Regions from separate parts of the Candidatus Kaistella beijingensis genome, predicted to be linked through region 2. Evidence: riboswitches for the same ligand, from Rfam matches in the RefSeq annotation. Region 2 holds a riboswitch; each other region holds the start of a gene.
The links. A riboswitch is a leader RNA that binds a small molecule or an ion and turns the genes downstream of it on or off. The one in region 2 is predicted to bind S-adenosylmethionine.
Positions count from the first base shown of each region.

Region 1: linked by a shared signal. The riboswitch ahead of J4771_RS07645 (alpha/beta fold hydrolase) and the one ahead of J4771_RS06140 (hypothetical protein) in region 2 are both predicted to bind S-adenosylmethionine.
Region 3: linked by a shared signal. The riboswitch ahead of J4771_RS04225 (hypothetical protein) and the one ahead of J4771_RS06140 (hypothetical protein) in region 2 are both predicted to bind S-adenosylmethionine.

Region 1 is NZ_CP071953.1:1,639,749-1,642,023, reverse strand. Features, by position in the region: gene J4771_RS07650 (MGH1-like glycoside hydrolase domain-containing protein) at 1-949, opposite strand, end outside; SAM riboswitch class I at 1,061-1,165, shown strand; gene J4771_RS07645 (alpha/beta fold hydrolase) at 1,220-2,164, shown strand; gene J4771_RS07640 (ACT domain-containing protein) at 2,167-2,275, shown strand, end outside.
Region 2 is NZ_CP071953.1:1,320,110-1,322,384, reverse strand. Features, by position in the region: gene J4771_RS06150 (hypothetical protein) at 1-118, opposite strand, end outside; gene J4771_RS06145 (hypothetical protein) at 130-819, opposite strand; gene J4771_RS06140 (hypothetical protein) at 829-1,470, opposite strand; SAM-I-IV-variant riboswitch at 1,529-1,629, opposite strand; gene J4771_RS06135 (hypothetical protein) at 1,741-2,130, opposite strand; SAM-I-IV-variant riboswitch at 2,186-2,275, opposite strand, start outside.
Region 3 is NZ_CP071953.1:911,237-913,511, forward strand. Features, by position in the region: gene J4771_RS04225 (hypothetical protein) at 207-1,010, opposite strand; SAM-I-IV-variant riboswitch at 1,001-1,105, opposite strand; gene J4771_RS04230 (NAD(P)/FAD-dependent oxidoreductase) at 1,080-2,168, opposite strand; gene porN (type IX secretion system ring subunit PorN/GldN) at 2,236-2,275, opposite strand, start outside.

The DNA.
Region 1 (2,275 bases), 320 kb from region 2:
CTTGCATTTCGTGTGGACTTAACCTAAAATCAAAAATTTGACTTTCACCCGCCTCTATTTCCGCATCAATATAAAAACTTGCTTTTGTTCCGAATTTTTCAGGATTAATGGCGTCTTCATCATCTTTAACCAAGAAATTATTGATGCCGTCTTTATAATATTCTGCATCTGTTTCAATATTCGGAATCACTTGAGGATTCGTTTCATTATTGCAGAATAGGGCGGTAGTATTTTGATTTCTTGCGTACAATTTTTTCATGGGAATGGAATCATGTTCAATATCAATAATTCCGTTCACCGAAGATTTTAGTTTTGGAATGTACGTTCCATAACCCCATCTCCAATTATTTCTAAACCAAAGCGTTGGAAGAATCACCAAAGACGCTTTTTTACTACTTCTGTTGAATGCAGTTACCCGAATTAGAAAATCATCGTGGTTGATTTTTGCGTATTCGATGAAGATGTCAAAGTAATTATTGTTGTTAAAAATTCCCGTATCTACAATCTCAAATTCGGGTTCTGATTTGCTTCTTTCAGTATTTTTCTGAATAATTTCATCATAAGGAAACGCTTCAATCGGATATTTGTAAACCATCTTCATATAAGAATGCGACGGCGTATTATCAAGATAATAAAAGATTTCCTTCACATCTTCACCATGATTTCCCTGATAATTGCTCAATCCGAAAAATCGTTCCTTAATCATTTTGTCCTTCTTATTCCAAAATGAAAAGGCAAAACAAAGTCGCTGTTTACTGTCGCAAATTCCTGCAATTCCGTCCTCACTCCATCGATATGCTCTGCTCATTGCCTCGTCATAAGTGGTGTAACCCCATGCATTTCCGTTGTGGCTGTAGTCTTCTCGCACCGTTCCCCATTGTCTGTTGCTCACATAAGGACCCCATTTTTTCCAATTTTCATCGTGCAGTCTTTCCTTTTCCGACATCATATTTTTTGATTTTCTCATACGAAAGTATGAAATATTATTTTTTTCAAAATATTGGGAAATTCGAAATTTGTTCTATATTTGCAGTCAGATTTGTTCATTTACATATTGAAAATGTTATCAAGAAAGGTGGAGAGACTAGACTCTGTGAAACCTTGGCAACCCTTCGGAAACGAAGAAGGTGCTACATTCTATTCGCTTTGGCGAAGAAGATAACAGGAACTATTTTTACCACTTTTAGGTAGCATTTTCAATTTTTATTTTTAAAGGAAATTGAAAACTTCGCTACAACATATCACCCTTTATAATTTTGAACTGATTTCAGGCAAAACGCTTGACATTCACTTGTCGTATCAAGTTTTCGGACAGGATTTATTTTCTGCGCCGATTGTTTTGGTGAATCACGCTTTAACAGGAAACTCCAATGTTTCAGGCGAAAATGGATGGTGGAAAACCTTGCTTGGCGAAAACAAAACCATTGATACCAACAAATTCACAGTCATCTGTTTCAATATTCCGGGAAATGGTTTTGATGGAAATTTGCTTGAAAACTATGAGGATTTCAAGTCTAAAGATATTGCGAAAATTTTCTTGGAAGGGTTAAAGTTATTAAAAATTGAAAAACTTCATACCATTATCGGCGGTTCTTTAGGAGGCGCAATTGGTTGGGAAATGTTGGCAGTTCAAAGTGATTTGACGGAAAACTTCATTCCAATTGCTTGCGATTACAAGACTTCGGATTGGCTTCATTCCCAATGTTTAGTTCAAAAATTTTTGCTGACTCAAAAGGAAGAACCAGTTCAAAAAGCCCGAATTCATGCGATGCTTTGTTACAGAACACCCGAATCGTTAAATCTTCGTTTCAAGAATGAAATTGATGAAGAAAGAGAAATTTTAAAATCACACGATTGGCTCAATTTTCATGGGAAATCTTTAAACGAAAGATTTAGTTTAAGTGCTTATCATTTGATGAATCATTTGTTGATAAACATTGATGCACCTCAAGAAGAACTAAAAAATATTAATGCAAACATCCATTTAGTTGCAGTTGATTCTGATTTGTTTTTCCCCGCTTTTGAAATAAAAAAGTGCCATGAAAATTTAATAAAAAACAAATCAAATGCTTTCTACCATGAAATCTATTCCATTCATGGGCACGATGCTTTTTTAATGGAATATGAACAATTAAATGAAATTTTAGGTAAAATAATAACGTAAAAATGAAAAATAGAAACGAAATAAAATTATTGAAAAACAAAGCCATCATCAAATTCGAAGGCAAGGATTTTCTTGGCGAAGTGGGAATTGACGGCAGAATTTTCAAGGCGC
Region 2 (2,275 bases):
CTCCCTTAATAACACTAAATGGATATAGTACTTCGAATTCCACAAAATGCTTTTTGTGATAGGTGACCTTGGCAACTAAAAACTGTCCGAACATCCATTGTACAAATATTTTTTCCATTGTTTTGACTATTATTGATTTTCGCTATTTCGTTCTTCCCACCATTCCTGAAGATATTCGTTGTATCCTGTATTTCTTCCAGTTATCATTTCGATATAAAGATTCATTTTTCGGTCTTCGGGTAAATTCAAAAACTCATTGTATTTCATAGTTTCCGCAAAACCGTCCAAATCAATTTCATCCATTTTTCCCATCAATAGAAAATTCTTTACAAATGATGCCGGATATTGCGCACGATATTCAAATTTGCCTTCTCTCAAAAGTGACCTAAGCATTTGGTCAATTTGTCTGCGGAGATGGACGCTGATGTGTTGAGGTTCAAAATGTCTTAGCATCCAATAGGCAAGACGTTTTCTGTGTAACTTTTCAATCTTAACCCTGCTTTTTTTTCCTTTGAACTTCTTGACAGCCTTTTCGAAATTTTCTTTGAATCTGATTGTATCGCCATTACCATAAATGAAATCAAAAGCGTAGAAAAGTCCAGTCATCAGGTCATAAACGGTTTGTGTTTTTTCAAGTAAATTGAAACCTTCTTCTCTATAAAATTCTACGGTCAAACCGTTGAAAGGACACAGAAATTGCAGTTCTATGTAGCGGTCGTCATCCGACTGATTGACGGCGTAACATTCTTCCGTTTCGCGCCAATAGCCGCTTAATGTCATTCGGTAAACCTGTTGTGTTTTGTTGATATTTTCTGTCATTATTATAAATTAATTGTTGATGAGAAATTCCTGTGATAAAAACCAACTGTATTTGCTTTTTTGATTGTTGATGATGTGCTGTGCAAGCAATTCAATTCTTTGTTCTTCGGATTTTGTAAGATATTCTTTCAGTAAATTTTCAAGTGATGCAAATGGAGGTGGTTCGGGTTGATTTTGCATCAAGGAAGAAAGATTCAGTTCCACACATTTTCCATTCAAAGCAAAATAAGTGTTGAGAAAAATAAAAATCTGCGTTCCGTAATCGTCTTGCATTGAATCATTTCCACAAAGTTCACTGAAGTGTGTCCGGAGAAAAACCCGCATCAATTCATCTCGGTTTCGTGCATAATCTTCAGATTTATGATTGTTAAAAGTGTTCAGATTATGAAGTAACTGATGAAAATCCGATTTGATCAACTGCTTTTTATTTTCCATCAATTGTGAAATTTTGAAACAGTCGAAAAGAAGTCTTTCAGCATTTTCTTTTTGTTGATCTTCGTTCCATTCTTCTTGATCCAAAGATGAAGCGCAGAGCGTTAATCCTGCATAAGGTGAAATTATTTTAACTTCCACCAAATGAGAAAGTCCGATATTGACGTTCCCGATGAGATGATGCTCCTCTTTTTTCACATAAATAATGCAGTCTTTCATAGGATTTTGTTTTAAAAAATCATTACAAAAATCATCAGGAAACCGCAGAAACATAAGGAAAATAACCTTTTTTTGGCAGGTCTGCCCTCATTCTTTACCACCGTGGAAGGTTAACTCTCGGTTGGTGTTCCGTCTTGGCGGAATCTCCTGATGATTACGTTGCAAAGATAAAGTGAAAATCCTTTTTTTGAAATATTGCAAGGTTACAAAGATAGTTACATTACGAAAAAAGTTTGGATTGTGCAAGGTGTTTTTCTTGTTTGTCAATTTTTATGCGGCAATTTGCAAAACATGTTGTTGATCTGACAATTGTTCATTTGCACAGCTTTCTTCTTCATTTTCTTGATAGTCATTAATAAAGTGCTTGATAAACTCATTTAATGATACTGATGTTTGTGACATCATCGAAGACGAAACATACAAGAAAAGGTCGTTTGTAAAAGAATCTAATTCTTCTTTAGATTTTAGAACTTCATTAATTTTGATTTTGTTTTCTGGGCTCAATTTTTCAATGAATCCAGTGAAACGAAAATACAAGTTTGTTATCTCACTTATGGTAAAAATAAAATTCGGTCTTCGCTTGTAGAAACCACTTTTAGCGGGATTAAACACATTGCTTGCTGTTCTGAATTTTAGCGTATTGCTTTGTCTTTTGCTCATAAAAGTAAATTTTGTGGTTAAATTTATTTTTATCAGCAGGAAAAAAGTAATGGGATGTTACCTTATATTTTGGCGGTTGCCCTCATACTTTACCACCGTGGATTTTGGATCTCTCGGTTGGCGTTCCGTCTTTGCGGAATCTCCT
Region 3 (2,275 bases), 410 kb from region 2:
GTTTTTCAGTGGATTATTTATTTAAACAGGTTCGCTTACCCCACCAATTCCCATTTTTTCCCATAAGTAATCATTAACAATCTTAAAAATACTTTTAATCTCTGATAATTGTGTTTCTACATGTTAATTGTTTTGAGACAAATTCTTTAGACTCATTTCAAGCCTTTTAATAAAAATCAAAATTGAAAAATTTTATGCCTATTTCTCTAATTTTCATCAATTCTTACAAAGGTTTTTAATTCATTTACATATGTAATTCGCCCAGTTAAACCGAAAATTATATTTTCCTCATTACTTATTGGAGACTTGTTAAACCGCTTTTTAAACACTATATCAAGGGCATATAAATATAATCCTTGACGATGCACCCCGTAGATTGCTTTTTGGCTGTTATAGGCATTCACAAGCTCCAAATTCGTGTAATTTTCAAATCTTTCAATATAATTTATGATTTCGGCTTTGTCGCCTTGTCTTTGCGTGTATACGTGTTTCATGTGTTTGTTTATTTGTGCTAAAGCAGGTGTGGAATAAATGGATTTTTGAACTTCCGAATCTTTTATTTTGTTATAAAAATTTTCTTTGTTCTTTGATGTGATAATGTCTTGTGGAATTCCTATTTTTAGAAACCAATTATACTTATTGATGATAATTCTCTCAACATGATAATAGGAAAGAAATTTAGATTCTTCCGCTTCTGTTAAGAATTCGCTGCGATAACTTTTGATTATTATATCTGCATAAAGTTGATTGTGTTTCAACTTTTGGTAGGGAAACTCTGATAAGTAATGGCTGTTTTGCCTGGTTGTAAATGTAAATCTCAGAAATGCTGGAACTTCAACTTTGTCAACTTCCAATAGGTTTTTCAAATCTTCAACTTCACAAACAGTAAATTCTTTGTAATCAATCCTGCAATAATCCAAATGAGGATGATACAAAATCTTAAAAATTTTGTCAGAAGTGTTATTTAACGGTAATGTGCAAAAGAATTTTTGATAAAGTTTGGATAACATAATTTTCTTATTTTAAGTTTAATAAGCCCATCGTAAACCACCGTGGAATGTTAAATCTCGGTTGGTGAATCATTTGATTCGTCTTGATGACATCGCAAATATAATAACTTTATTTGAAATCTTTTTGTATTTCTGAAACCTTTTCAAGTCCACTTCCGGATGCAGCGGTTTTCCATTTTCAATATGCTCATAAAGTTCGCGAGAAAAATAGCATCCATTCAAAATCCCTCTTGCGCCCAAACCGTTGAAAACGTAGAAATTTTCATGCTTTGGATGTCTTCCTATAATTGGTCTTCGATCTTTTACGGTTGGCCGAAAGCCAAATTCTATTTCTTCCACTTCAAAATCGTGGGGATAGAATTCGCACAGTCCGTTAATGAGCTGCTCTTTTGCAGAATCGTCAATCTTATGGTGAAGTTGGTCACGGTCGTAAGTTCCGCCGTAATAGTAAGAATTATTTTTTAGTGGAAATAAAAAGTGCTTTTTCTTTAGTGTTAATTGAAACGGAAGTGGTCTTGAAAGTTTAACTTTCAGATGATGCCCTTTATTGGGAACAACTGGAATTTCGGAAAAATAAGGATTTTCCTTCACACCCATTCCTTCACAGAATACAATGTTTTTAAACTGAAAATCTTTGTATAAATGTTCCTGAAGTTTTGAATAATGGAACCTTTCTTGAATAAGAAGCTTATTTTCTGTCAAATATTCATTAAAGTCGCTAAAAAAATCAGCTACATTTAAACGTGCAGATTCATTGACGACACCACTTTGAAACCTGTTTTTTACGGTATCTAAATCTTTAAAATACTTATTTAGAAACAACTTTAAGTCCTGGTGTTCGGCTTTCTTTAACCAAAGTTCTTTCTCTTTTTCGTCATGAAATATGCGATGGATATTTTCTTGGATTAAATAGTTTTGACCAGTGTAGTTTTCAATTTCACTCAATGTTTTTTTTAATAGATCTATTTGCTCTTCTGCCAACCAAAAAGTAGTGAACTTCTTCAAAACGACTGGATTAATGATTCCTGCCGAAACTTGAGAAGCACTTTTTCTATCATCGGAAAAAATCACAAATGATTTATTATTCATAATAAGTTGGTGTGCAAAGAAAAACCCCGCATAACCGCCACCAACAATAATGTAATCTACATTTCTCATCGCATAATTTAATCAAAAAAAACCTGAGTAAAGGTACTCAGGTTTTCTATAATTTTCAAATGAAATTTTAGTAATTCCACATATCGTTTTCCATTTGCAGGATTTGC